One region of the Spirosoma fluminis genome, then DNA from elsewhere that is predicted to be linked to it. Evidence: riboswitches for the same ligand, from Rfam matches in the RefSeq annotation. Region 1 holds a riboswitch; the other holds the start of a gene.
The links. Region 1 has a riboswitch for S-adenosylmethionine ahead of ACYVBJ_RS00335 (O-acetylhomoserine aminocarboxypropyltransferase/cysteine synthase family protein). Riboswitches for the same ligand answer to the same signal wherever they lie in the genome.
Positions count from the first base shown of each region.

Region 2: it holds a riboswitch for S-adenosylmethionine, as region 1 does, so the genes downstream of both, metH (methionine synthase) here and ACYVBJ_RS00335 (O-acetylhomoserine aminocarboxypropyltransferase/cysteine synthase family protein) in region 1, are expected to answer to the same signal.

Region 1 covers NZ_BAAGZD010000001.1:83,673-90,693, forward strand. The annotation lists gene ACYVBJ_RS00325 (DUF1553 domain-containing protein) at 1-823, opposite strand, end outside; gene ACYVBJ_RS00330 (DciA family protein) at 1,298-1,624, opposite strand; SAM riboswitch class I at 1,814-1,932, shown strand; gene ACYVBJ_RS00335 (O-acetylhomoserine aminocarboxypropyltransferase/cysteine synthase family protein) at 2,130-3,443, shown strand; gene ACYVBJ_RS00340 (homoserine O-acetyltransferase family protein) at 3,521-4,585, shown strand; gene ACYVBJ_RS00345 (GDSL-type esterase/lipase family protein) at 4,607-5,215, shown strand; gene ACYVBJ_RS00350 (esterase family protein) at 5,290-6,018, shown strand; gene ACYVBJ_RS00355 (hypothetical protein) at 6,043-6,471, opposite strand; gene ACYVBJ_RS00360 (lipase family protein) at 6,539-7,021, opposite strand, start outside.
Region 2 covers NZ_BAAGZD010000003.1:100,037-107,057, reverse strand. The annotation lists gene pseB (UDP-N-acetylglucosamine 4,6-dehydratase (inverting)) at 1-730, opposite strand, end outside; gene ACYVBJ_RS02495 (hypothetical protein) at 786-1,700, opposite strand; gene ACYVBJ_RS02490 (GNAT family N-acetyltransferase) at 1,799-2,755, opposite strand; gene ACYVBJ_RS02485 (Ppx/GppA phosphatase family protein) at 2,771-3,655, opposite strand; SAM riboswitch class I at 3,804-3,913, shown strand; gene metH (methionine synthase) at 4,025-7,021, shown strand, end outside.

The sequences.
Region 1 (7,021 bases):
ACAAATCCCCCGCCAGTTGCTGAATGGTAAACTGGTCGAAGGGCATGTCCCGATTGAAGGCCCTGATCACCCAATCGCGGTACAGCCAGATGCTACGTTCCAGGTCTTTTTCGTATCCTTTCGAGTCGGCGTATCGGGCCAGATCAAGCCACATCGACGCCCAGCGTTCGCCGAAGTGCGGAGATCGTAAGAGTTGATCGACCAGCCGGGTATACGCTTCGGGCGATTTGTCGTTCAAAAAATCCTGAGCCTGTTTTGCGGTAGATGGCAGGCCCGTCAGGTCCAGGCTGACGCGTCGCAGTAAGGTCGCTTTATCGGCCTGGGGCGATGGGTTTAGTCCTTCCTGTTTCAGTCGCTGGTAGATAAAGCGGTCAATGCCGTTCCTGGCAAACTGATCACCAACCTGGGGTGGGCTGATCGACCGGTCGGGAGCGATGTAGGACCAGTGGTCTTCCCACTCGGCGCCCTGCTCAATCCATTTTTCGATCAGGTCGATTTCGGCTGCGCTTAAGGGTTCGTGCTCAAGCGGCATCCGAAGTTCCGCGTCATCGCTGACCAGCCGTTTTACTAATTCTGACTCATCAGGCTTACCCGGAACAATGGCGTATTTCCCCGACTTCGCTTTGGCCAGTGCCTCCTCCCGAAACAGCAGACTGAAGTTTCCGCTCTGCTTGATGCCGCCGTGGCACGTAATGCACTTGGCGTTGAAGATGGGGCGGATGTGCTGATTGTAACTGATCCGTTCGTCCGTACGCAGGCCGTTTATGGCGTAAACCACAAAAAGTACGGATGCTGGTATGCCAATAAGCCACCACTTTTTCATAAAGCGAACGGGCAGTTAGTGCTTTATTATCAACTATGGACTTACTGAGTAAAAGGTGGAATTGGTGTAATCTACCGTTCGAATTAGATTTTGAGATAGGGATTTAAGCCCCGTAGGAATGGTATGTTCACAGAGGGATAAAGTGAGGTGGTTTGATAGCTTCGTAGGAGCGGCATGTCTATCCATACACATACCGCTCCTACGAAGCTTTAGTTGGTCGAAGAATTGTCCGTCTATTGACAAACCGCCCTTACAGGGCTAAATCTGGGGTGACTCAAACGTATTTTGACGTACTTGGTTACGCCCGGTGCCCGACTTACAGGTTAACCCAATCCGCTTTTAGATAATAAGAAGGGCAGCGTTAGCGACAGCGCATAAAGGCGCTCGCTGCAATAGCAGAAAAGCCAGCCCTTCAATAAAGGTGCTGGCTTAGTAAAGTGATGTATGATATTGGTTTACCTGAAGGCAGGAAGGCTAGATAAAGATAACATCGTCGATTACATCGGAGCCCATGTCCTTATTTACCAACTGAATCAGCTTTTGCTTCGCGTTGACCAGTTCGTTACGTAGCGGAGCAGACGCGATCTCGATATGTAGCTTCCGGTCGCGCACATAAAGCCGATTTGTCCGGGAAGCAATGGCTGGTCCCATCATTCGGCCCCAGAATGCTTCGAGGTAGGTTTCGTTAAAGCGCGTTTGCAGTTGGTACGTTTTTAAGAGTTGCCCGATCGCGTCTTTTAAGGTAGTAGTACCCGCCATTCGGGTGGCGTTATCGCGATTGTATCGGTATGTGTGGCTCATCAGTACGGCAGTCTTAGCACAAAAATAAGCAACGATCGAACTAAACAAAGGTCTGCTGCGGCATTAAGCGAAAAATTAAGATGGCCGATAGAAAAACCGGGCTGCGTTTGGAATCGCCCCGTTTGCCTAGTATACTTGCGGCATCAAGTCAATTGCTACGCATCGCTTTTCTTATCTTCGGTGCGCGTTGATTTATAAAGAAGCGGGGAGAGATCAGGCTCTGTGAACCGCTGGCAACCTACCACATGGCAAGGTGCTAACTCCTGCCTAAAGCAACCGTTTCGACGGATCGTTAGGGACTATAAATCGAAAACTCACATGCTCTACAATCGACGCTGTATGCCTTCAGGGGCCTACTAAGCACTCTCCAACTTCGCTACGTACACCGGGAGAGGTGTCGTGTGCGCCTATGTAGCGGTCTGTCGCTGCATCGTTCCGCTGGCCTTCATCTATGTCAGCCTTACCCAGCCTACCATTTTTTTAGTGAACTATAACCAACAAAACCATGTCTCAACTGCATTTCGATACCTTACAGCTCCACGCTGGTCAGGAAGCCGACCCAACGACCAACTCGCGGGCCGTACCTATTTACCAGACTACCTCATACGTATTTAACGATTCGGCGCACGGAGCCGATTTGTTTGCTCTAAAGGCGTTCGGGAATATCTATACCCGCATCATGAATCCTACTTCGGATGTGTTCGAGAAGCGGATTGCTGCGCTCGAAGGCGGAGTAGCGGCCTTAGCGGTGGCGTCGGGGCAGGCGGCTCAGTTCATTGCCCTGAACAACATTTTAGCGGCCGGCGACAACTTTATCTCGACGTCGTTCCTGTACGGCGGTACGTATAATCAGTTCAAAGTATCGTTCAAGCGGTTAGGCGTCGATGTCCGTTTTGCCGATGGCGACAAGCCCGAGTCGTTCGCCCGCCTGATCGACGGGAAGACCAAGGCGATCTACCTCGAAACGATCGGTAACCCTGGTTTCAACATTCCCGATTTCGACGCCATAGCGGCCATTGCCAGAGAACATGATCTGCCCCTCATCGTCGACAATACGTTTGGCGCAGGTGGGTATCTGTTCCGGCCGATCGAGCACGGAGCGGCTGTGGTGGTTGAGTCGGCAACGAAGTGGATCGGTGGCCACGGCACCAGCATCGGCGGGGTTATCGTCGACAGTGGCAACTACAACTGGGGGAACGGCAAATTCCCGCAGTTCAGCGAACCATCGGAAGGCTACCATGGCATGGTGTTCAGCGATGTGTTTGGCGTCGGCGGTCCGTTCGGTAATATTCAGTTCATTATCCGCGCCCGGGTCGAAGGCCTGCGCGACTGGGGTCCAGCTATCAGCCCGTTCAACTCGTTCCTGCTGCTGCAAGGTCTGGAAACACTTTCGCTACGTGTCGACCGGACGGTGCAGAACGCGCAGGCGCTGGCTGAGTGGCTCGAATCGCACGAGCAGGTTGAGGTGGTGAATTATCCGGGTCTGGCAAGCAGCCCCTACCACGAACTAGCCAAGAAATACTTGAAACGCGGCTTTGGGGGCGTCTTTACGTTCAAAGTGAAAGGCGGCAAAGAAGCGGCCGATCAGTTCGTAAACAGCCTGAAGCTGATTAGTCACCTGGCGAACGTCGGCGACTCGAAAACACTTATCATTCACCCAGCCTCAACGACCCACCAGCAACTGAGCGAGCAGGAACAGTCGACGGCGGGCGTAGAACCCGGTTTGTTACGTATCTCGGCGGGTATCGAACACATCGACGACATTAAAGCCGATCTGGAACAGGCGTTTGCCAAGATTGCCGAGCCGGTATTAACGTAGTGCTGAGGGGTGGTTTATGAGTTATGGCAGGGTATTTAGCTATGACTCGTAAACCACCTTTCGTAAACCTTTTTGCATTGGACCTCCAATATTTCGATTATAAATACTCGTTTCCGCTGGAATCCGGTGAAACGCTGTCTGGTTTTCGACTGGCTTATACCACGCGCGGTACGTTGAACGACGATGGGTCGAACGTCGTGTGGGTTTGTCATGCCTTGACCGGTACTGCCGACGCGGGCGACTGGTGGGGCGGTATGGTCGGACCAGGTAAATATTTCGATCCGGCTGAACACTTCATCGTTTGTGCAAACGTACTCGGTTCCTGCTACGGTTCTACCGGCCCCTTGTCGGTAAATCCGGCCACGGGTCAGCCGTATTATCATACCTTCCCTGTCTTAACCATCCGGGATATGGTGGGAGCGCTGGATCTGTTACGTCAGGAACTGGGCATTGAAACCATTCAAACCTGCATTGGTGGGTCAGTGGGGGGGGAGCAGGCGCTCGAATGGGCTATTATGCAACCATCCCTGGTTAAAAATCTGGTCTTGATTGCCATGAGTGCCGTAGCCTCGCCCTGGTGCATTGCGTTCAACGAAGCGCAGCGTATGGCCATCGAAGCTGATCCGACCTGGCCCGAAAAGCGCCCCGATGCCGGCGTATCAGGTATGAAAGCGGCCCGGGCTATGGCCATGATCTCGTACCGGAATTACGATACGTATGGATTTACGCAGGCCCTCGATAACAATGAGCAGCTGGATGGCTACAAAGCCGCGGGCTACCAGCGGTATCAGGGTGATAAATTAGCCGACCGCTTCAACGCCTTTACGTACTGGACGCTCTCGAAGGTGATGGATTCGCATAACGTGGGGCGTAACCGTGGCAGCATTCTGAATGCACTGGGACAGATCCGGGCTCGTGCACTTGTTGTTGGCATTCGATCCGATCTCTTATTTCCTCCTTCTGAACAACAATTTCTGGCCCGACACATTCCCGATGCGGCCTACGAAGAAATTGATTCGCTATATGGCCACGACGGATTTTTGATCGAATTCCGGCCATTGGCCAGTATTCTGCGAAAGTGGATGGCGGCTGCCGTACAGGCATCAAAAAAAACGGTTGAAACCGCCAAAGACACGCAGTAGATTAATTTTTGAAGTCAACCTATGATTTGGTACGAAGAAGAAGTCCGAAAGCTAGAGGCAAACGTTCAGTCATTAGTACGTAACCAACAGCTCCCGGCAGAAGGTCCCGTTGTGTTTTATGGCAGCTCATCCATGCGACTCTGGACTACGTTAGCAACCGATTTTCCGCAGACAACCCCCTTAAATCTCGGCTTTGGCGGCTCAACGCTGGCTGCCTGTGCCTGGTTCTGTGAGCGCTTACTGATCCCGGCCGCCCCCAAGTCCATCGCGTTTTATGCGGGCGACAACGACCTGGGCGACGGACGGCACCCGGAGGAAGTATATTTGTTTTTCTGTGCCTTCGCCGAAAAGGTACGTCGCCTGTTGCCGGGTGTGCCTCTGGCTTATATGACGATCAAGGTTAGCCCGTCTCGCTGGAATCTGGCCAAAGATATTATCCAGGCGAACAAAATGATTACTCAGGAGATTAATCGGTATGCCAACTGGCAGGTAATTGACACAACGTCGCCGTTGCTGAGCCCCGATGGCCGACCACGCCGGGAGTTGTTTGAAGCGGATGGCTTACACCTGAATTCGGCTGGTTACAAGGTCTGGCAACGGGTGCTGTTAGAAAACTACGCTGGTTTTTAACAGTTTCTTCATGGAGAAAAGACGCTTTGTTTAACCTAAATACCGGAACTTCGCCTTAATCTACGGCCGACACTATGCATCGTGAGTATCATAAATGGTTCAGTCCCAATTTAGACCGAGACATGGAGTTACTCATTTTTGGTCATGCTGGAGCGCGCGTACTCGTTTTTCCAACCCGCAAAGGGCGCTTCTACGATTACGAGGATTTCGGGTTAGTGGGGGCGCTCTCTCAGCAGTTGGAGGATGGGTGGCTACAGCTCTACTGCGTTGATAGTGTCGATCAGGAAAGCGTTTACAACAAGTACGCCCCTCCGCAGGATCGCATCCGGCGGCATGGTCAGTACGAGCAATACATCCTGCACGAAGTTCTGCCCCTGTCGCGGCTGAAAAACCCCCAGCCTTTCATGATTGCGCACGGATGCAGCCTGGGAGCGTACCATGCCGTAAATATTGCTTTTCGGCACCCGCAGTGGTTTGGAAAAGTGGTTGCCTTAAGCGGTCGGTATGATTTGTCGGAACCCGTAGCCGAATTTCGCGGCCTGTTCGACGATTATTACGACGACGAAATCTATTACAACAGCCCCAACCATTTCCTGCCTAACCTCAACGATGAGGATGTACTGGTTCAGCTGCGTCGGATGCAGATCATTATGACCATCGGTACCGAAGACCCTTTCCTGAACAGTAATCTGGCGCTTAGCGAGGCCCTTTCAGCAAAGCAAATTCCGCATGAGCTACACATCTGGAATGGCCGCGCTCACCGCGCCGACGACTGGCAGAAGATGGTACCGCTATATTTGTAGCTTACTATTCGGCAGTGAATTGACTTAAAACCGAATCGAATCAAACATTTTGACTACGGTTTCTTCGTCTTTTATGTTCCTGCCGCTCAGGACCAGCTTGTTTTGGGCGTTCGTCTGAATATAGACGCCGATGACTCCTTTTCCGGGCTGTTTTGGCCGAACGACCAGCGCTGCCTGTCCATCAATGGTGGTGTTGGTTCGAATGTAGTCAGGTGGCATCTCATTCCTGAAATTATACGAGTACCAGCCGTAATCGAACGTCAGTTCATCCCGGCCATTCGTTATTCGACCAACCTGCGAGTCAATTCCTGCTCCGGGTAGGGCGTGCCAATCCTCGGGCGTTTGGAGCCGGAACGATTTCAGATCAATGGTTTTCACCAGATCAGGACTGCTATCCCGGCAACCCGATAAGCCTAACCCGATCAGGAGCAGGCAGATGAGTCTGTAGTTCATGACTATATTCAGATATGTTTCTCCAGTGACCCGCTGATTAATGGAAGGGTTGGAGCTACCTGCATAACTAAGGCAGCTTATTCGCCAGATACAGGTAGGGTGGATGAAAATGGTGGGTAAAGATTTTCTCTTTGCTATCGGGGTATTGTTTGAGATAATCGGTATCAGCCAGAAGAACGATCGTGTTACCAGTTCGGACGTAATCATTGCTGTTGTAGTATTCAGGTGGCAGGTAACCCGTCAGATTTTTCTTTACCGTATTGGAAGCCACTCTGCCCAGGTATTTCTGATAGTTTTTCTGCGCTTTCAGGGCCGGTTTGCTCAAACTGTTGTAAACATGCCGGAGAATGATACGTTGCGGCAATTTCTGATTTTTAATCAAAGCGGGAGCGCCTTTGAACGGATTGGTGGTATTGAAATCGTTGATCGTCTGAATCGAAATCGGTACCTCAGGAACCCAGTCGGCGGAGTTGACGACGTTGTAAGCCCAGCCGTTTTGGGTAGCGGCTTCATACTCATACGCGAAATACAGGTTTCCCGGCTTTGGCCC
Region 2 (7,021 bases), on a different contig from region 1:
TGGCTGTGGCTACGTCTGTAATGCGGTACGATGGAATTTTGGGTACGAAAATTTCGCCACCCCAGGCATGTTCCAGCGCATACAGCACCATCTCAACGCCTTCTTCGAGCGAGATGTTAAAGCGAGTCATGTCGGGATGCGTAATGGGCAAAACCCCATCTTTCCGCTTTTCCAGAAAGAACGGAACAACGGAGCCGCGTGATCCAATTACGTTGCCATAGCGAACTACCGAAAAACGCAGGTCGCGGCTGCCTTTCATGTTATTAGCCGCCACAAACAGTTTGTCGGAGCAAAGCTTCGTAGCTCCATACAGATTGATCGGCGCGGCCGCTTTATCCGTTGACAGGGCTACAACCCGCTGTACGCCATTGTCCAGGGCTGCGTTGATGACGTTTTCGGCCCCGAATACGTTGGTTTTGATGCACTCCATTGGGTTATACTCGGCCGCTGGTACCTGCTTCAGCGCAGCCGCGTGAATAATAATGTCAACCCCTTCGCAAGCCCGCTTCAGCCGTTCGCCATCGCGCACGTCGCCGATAAAAAACCGGATGGATTTGTATTTCGACTGCGGATAGTGTTGCGCCATTTCGAACTGCTTCAGCTCATCGCGGGAATAGACAACCAGTCGTTTCAGGTTCGGATACCGCTGGTATACCATTTCGATAAACTTCTTGCCGAACGAGCCGGTACCGCCCGTAATTAGAATCGATTTATTCGTTAAGTCAAGCATAAACATCAGTTAGTGAGTCAGACAATCGAACCGATCAGCCAAGTGGCGTTACAAGCTACCGGCCAACTGATCGGGTTACCGACTGCCCTATTGCAATTCGCTCAAAGGCGTCGATATAGCTTTTGGCGCTGGCATTTAAGATCGTAACACCCATGTGGTCGGCGTAGTTGCGTAACACTTCGTATCCCCGAAACACTTTGTGCAGAGACAAAAACTGCGATGCCATCGAGAACGTGCGTTGCCGCTGCGCATCCGAATAAACGGGCTCATGGCGAACATCTTTCGGCTTGTCGTAGAAATGTATTTGCTTGATCAGCAACTGGTTTGTCTCGTCGAGCCGGATCTGCTCGTGCCATGACGTATCAGCCCCGAACAGGTAAATCGTGTTGAATCGTCGGTTGATCATCAGCGTCAGGGCCGCAATAATAACCGTCTGAGCCCGGGGCATACCTAATCCTCTGGCGTATAGCCAATGCATTAACGATCGAAATCCACCTACAACGGTATAGTTGAAGTAAATTACCTGAATTACCGGGTTGCCCTGGGCAATCTGCTGGAGTAAGTACGAACCTTTCGCGAAGTGCGGTACATACACCGTCATAGGCCAGTTTACCCGTTCCAGAAATACGCTGAGCGTCCGCCGGATATCGTCACGGTCATTGGTTTTTTCGGTATACAAAAAGTAGTTTGGATCAGAAATGACGTAATGCTGCGGCTTCAGTTCCGCAAAAACTGGCGCATGCGCAAAGTTGTTGACGCAGACAATTTCGGTGGTTTTGATAAACTCAAAATGCTGCTCCAGCGATTCGTTCAGCGAAGGGCCATTGCCCAGCACCGAACAAGTTGGTAACTGGCGGGCTGGCAAGTGAGTGGCATGGCGGCTGCGCAGGGCAACCTTTATCAACGACAGCAGCGAGGCAAAGAACGCGCTCAGGAACTGACTGGCAGAATTGTAAATGGACTCAATCATTCGGTCGGCACGGAACAGGTGCCTCTTTTTTTATACAAAATAACACAAAAAAAGGCAGACCGGCACGGGGCGAGGTTTCGGCACAGGAAGCGCCTGACTCATAATCTTTTCTCAACCACCAGCTTGGGTGATTCCTGTGCCCCAAGGTTGCGTTTGAACTGCATCAGGCTGGGTTTCGGCAGTTGGTTGCCGTCTACGGATAGACCCAGATCGAGCAGGCTGATGCTTTGTTGCTGACAGTAATGATATAACTCATCGATGAGCATAACCATTGGGCTGTAGGTTCGATAATCGGAATGTGATCCGGGAAGAAAGCTGTACAGAATAGTGTCGGATACACGTACCGTAATCACAAGAGCGGCTATTCGTTTGAAGTCCATTACAGCAAACACTGAAAACTTATCCTGAAACTGATACAATACGTTTTTTAATCGTTCGGGAGTAATGCTGAGCTGGTAGCCACGCTCTTGGTACGTAGTGGCAAGAAACGTAATAGCGGTATCGATGTCCGGATCCTGCCAGTGTATGAACTGAAAGCCGGCACGCTGACATTTTCTCAACCGTCTGCGTTCCGACTGGGCCAGGCTGCTCTTGAAAGGCTTGTGTGAAACAGGCAGATAAAATGTCGGGTGAGTCGACACCGTACAGAAGCCTTGCGCGGCAAAAAGTTGGCGCAGCCGGTCGGTTTGTTCAGGAGCGTAACAGCGGGGGTAGTTGACGACCCGCAACGTACTGGCCCCTGCTTTTGTACTTGCTTCGATCAGTGCCCTTAGGAGATCATGGAGCACCGCATCGGGTAGGGTGGGAGCAAATTCAATGGAACCAAACGGAGCGGCCAGCGGACTAACCGTTGCCGTTGGCTCCCAAAAAATGGTACAGCGGGCTTCGGCTAGCTGCGTAGCCTTGTTCAGCGCGCTGACCGTATAAAACGGCCACTGACCTTGCTGACGGATGTGAGCCGGGTCGTTGAACAGAAAACCAGTATGCCAGAATTGAGGAGGAACCGAGGGGCTATATTGGCCAACTATCGTATAAAAAGCCGTTTCTGTGCCCAACGCTTTTTCAATCGATTAAACACGCTTCTTTTTTAGATAGTTAGAATAAACTAACTGGATTATTCCATCTTTTAAGCCCAGATCCGGTACAATGATGCGGGTGGCACCGGCCCATTTCATCACCGAAATGTAGATGTCGGCAGCAGGTACGATTACGTCGGCGCGGTCGGCGTTCAGGCGAAGTTTATTAATCCGGTCTTCCAGGCTAAAGCCGACGATATAATTGCGAACCCGTTGGATTTCCGCCAGCGTGGTATCCACTTCACCGGTTTTGGCAGCCAGATTAAACAACTTGCTGATGTTTCCGCCCGTACCGACTGCCGTCACTTCCTGCGACGAGTCTACGTTTTCTTCGACCCAATCTTCGATTTTTCGCCAGGCTCCCTTTGTTTCTTTGCCTTCCAGCAACCGTACCGAGCCGATTTTGAACGATTTGGAATTGATCTTCTGCCGGTTTTTATAAATGTTCAGTTCGGTGCTGCCCCCGCCGACATCAATGTGCAGAAACTGACGGTCGTCCAGCGCCTGAACGACCACATTGTTGATCAGTTCGGCTTCTTTCTGACCGTCGATGATATGAATTTTTACACTCGTTGACGCTTCAATGCGTTTCGCGATCTCGTGACCATTGGCAGCCTCGCGCATGGCCGACGTAGCACACGCCATATAACATTCTACTTCATGCAGTTCCATGAGCAGCTTGTAAACCTGCATGAGCTTAGCCGTTCGCGCTTCACTTTCAGGGGTTAATTCGCCGAAGTTAAAGACGTCGTGGCCGAGTCGGAGCGGAAACCGTACGTATTCGACGCGTTTGAAGCTAACAACGTCGTCATTATGTAATACCGTTGAGATTTGCATACGAGCTGCATTGGAACCGATATCGATGGCTGCCAGTTTCATGTTTATTAATTAGCGAAAGAGTGAAAGAGCGAGAGAGTGTTTAAGCCAGATAACCGCTCTTTCACTCTTTTACTCTTTCACTCTTTTGTTCGGGTCAAAAGTAACGCATTTTTGGCGACTATGACGAGATTCTGTACCTTTGCTAAAATGCTTATCAAGAAAGACGGAGGGATTGGACCCGATGATGTCTTGGCAACCAGCCGCTTACCGGAAAAGGTGCCGCGTTCCACCCCAGATTGATGTGGGGACAGATAAGTTAGCGTTCCGCTGCCTTCGCCTGTTTCTGATAAGCCTTCGTTTTAGAACCAATATCATTTCGGTGCAAACACTCGTGTTTGTTTCGTTCTACGCTATAACTTACTGTATCACTTGAAATCGATTACAAACCTTCTGCAACAACGTATCCTCGTGCTCGATGGCGCGATGGGGACGATGATCCAACGCTATCAGCTCACCGAAGCTGATTATCGGGGTGAGCGGTTCAAGGACTATCCACATGACGTGAAAGGTAACAACGACTTACTGTCGATTACCCAGCCGCACATCATTAAGGAGATTCATAAACAGTATCTTGACGCAGGCGCTGATATTATTGAAACCAATACGTTCAGTAGCACGTCCATTGCTATGGCCGACTACCACATGGAAGCGCTGGCCTACGAACTGAATTATGAATCAGCCCGGATTGCTAAAGAGGTTGCGGAGGAAATAACGAAGCAAAATCCGGACAAACCCCGCTTTGTTGCCGGAGCGATGGGGCCTACTAACCGTACGGCTTCGCTTTCGCCAGACGTGAACAACCCCGGTTACCGCGCCGTAACGTTTGATGAACTGGTAGAAGCGTATTACGAGCAAGTCAGTGGCCTGGTGGAAGGTGGATCAGATCTGTTGCTGGTTGAAACGATTTTTGATACGCTCAATGCTAAGGCGGCTCTGTTTGCAATCGATAAATATTTTAACTTAAATCCACAGCAACTGGTCCGGCCCATCATGGTGTCGGGTACCATCACAGATGCCAGTGGACGGACATTGTCGGGGCAGACAACGGAAGCGTTTCTGTACTCGGTGTCGCACTTGCCTTTGCTCAGCGTTGGTCTGAACTGCGCCCTCGGCGCTGAACCCATGCGGCCGTATATTCAGACGCTCGCCAAAGAAGCCCCGTTCTTTACGTCGGCTTACCCCAATGCGGGCCTGCCTAATGAATTTGGTGAATACGACGAGACGCCCGAGATGATGGCCGCTCAGATCGAAGGCTTCATTCGGGATAGTTTCGTCAATATCGTAGGGGGTTGCTGCGGCTCTACGCCGGATCATATTCAGGCGATTGCTCAGGTTGCGGCCAAATACCCACCCCGGCAATTACCGCAACCTGAGCCGTATCAGAAGTTGAGCGGTTTAGAACCACTAAAGATTACGGAGCAGACCAACTTCCTGAACGTTGGGGAGCGCACGAACGTAACAGGCTCCAAGAAGTTTGCCCGGCTGATTAAAGAAGGTAATTTCGACGAAGCCCTGAGTATTGCCCGTGGGCAGGTAGAAGGTGGGGCACAGGTGATCGACGTGAACATGGACGAAGGTATGCTCGACTCCGTGGAGGCTATGACGACCTTCCTGAACCTGATTGCCGCCGAACCCGACATTGCTCGTGTGCCCATCATGGTCGACTCGTCCAAGTGGGAAGTAATCGAAGCGGGTTTGAAGTGCGTACAAGGCAAAGCTATTGTGAACTCAATCTCCCTAAAAGAAGGGGAGGAGGCATTCATCGAGCGGGCCAATCTGGTTAAGCGCTATGGGGCGGCTGCCGTGGTGATGGCCTTTGACGAAACTGGCCAGGCCGATTCCTACGAGCGCCGTATTCAGATCTGCGAACGGGCGTATCGTATCCTGGTCGATAAGGTCAAGTTTCTTCCGCAGGACGTCATTTTCGACCCAAACATCCTGACCGTTGCGACCGGTATCGAGGAGCATAACAACTACGCTGTCGACTTCATTAATGCCACGCGCTGGATTAAGCAAAATCTACCGCTGGCCAAAGTGAGCGGGGGTGTATCAAATATTTCGTTCAGTTTCCGGGGCAACGACGTAGTGCGTGAGGCTATGCACTCGGCGTTCCTGTACCATGCTATCCGCGCTGGTCTGGATATGGGAATTGTCAATGCCGGTCAGCTCGAAGTGTACGACAACATTCCCAAAGACTTGCTCGAACGCTGCGAGGACGTATTGCTCAACCGCCGACCCGATGCTACGGAGCGTCTGGTGGAGTTCGCCGAGACCGTAAAAGCGAAAGGTAAGGAAGTCATACAGGATGAAAGCTGGCGCCTGGCGCCCGTTAACGAACGACTCAAACACGCGCTCGTTAAAGGCATTACCGATTACATCGATCAGGACGTCGAGGAAGCCCGGCAGCAATTTGAGCGTCCGCTCGAAGTCATCGAAGGGCCGTTGATGGACGGCATGAACGTAGTGGGCGATCTGTTCGGCGAGGGGAAGATGTTCCTGCCGCAGGTCGTGAAATCGGCGCGGGTCATGAAAAAAGCCGTAGCCTATTTGTTCCCGTTCATCGAAGCTGAAAAAGAAAAGAGCGGTAGCACGCAGGTTGCCGGTAAAATTCTCCTGGCAACCGTAAAAGGCGACGTTCACGACATTGGTAAAAACATCGTCGGTGTAGTACTCGGCTGTAACAACTACGAGATCATCGACCTCGGGGTGATGGTGCCGACACAGAAGATTCTCGAAGAAGCGCGCAAACAAAATGTGGACATTATCGGTCTGAGCGGTCTGATTACGCCTTCGCTTGACGAGATGGTGGGTGTAGCTAAAGAGATGGAGCGACAGGGGTTTACTATTCCACTGCTTATTGGGGGGGCCACTACGTCACGGATTCACACGGCCGTTAAAATTGATCCGTACTATTCAGGACCAGTCGTTCATGTGCTCGATGCCAGCCGGAGCGTACCGGTAGCCGGTCGGTTGAACAACGAGAACCATACGGTTCGGGATGACATCTTCCGGGAAATAAAAGCTGAGTACGTTAAGCTACGTGAAGACCATGCCCGGCGTCGGCAGGACAAAGCCAGCCTGACGATTGAGAAGGCCCGCGACAATCGCACCGTGATTGACTGGAGCCAGTTCGAACCGACCAAGCCTGCATTTCTGGGTAACCGCTATTTCGATGATTATTCCATTGAAGAGCTGGCTAAGTACATCGACTGGACGCCGTTCTTCCAGACCTGGCAGTTGCACGGGAAGTATCCCGCTATTTTCGACGACGCGGTGGTAGGGAACGAAGCCCGCAAACTCTACAACGACGCGACGACGCTATTGCAGGAAATTATTGACAATAAGTTGTTGCAGGCAAAGGCCGTT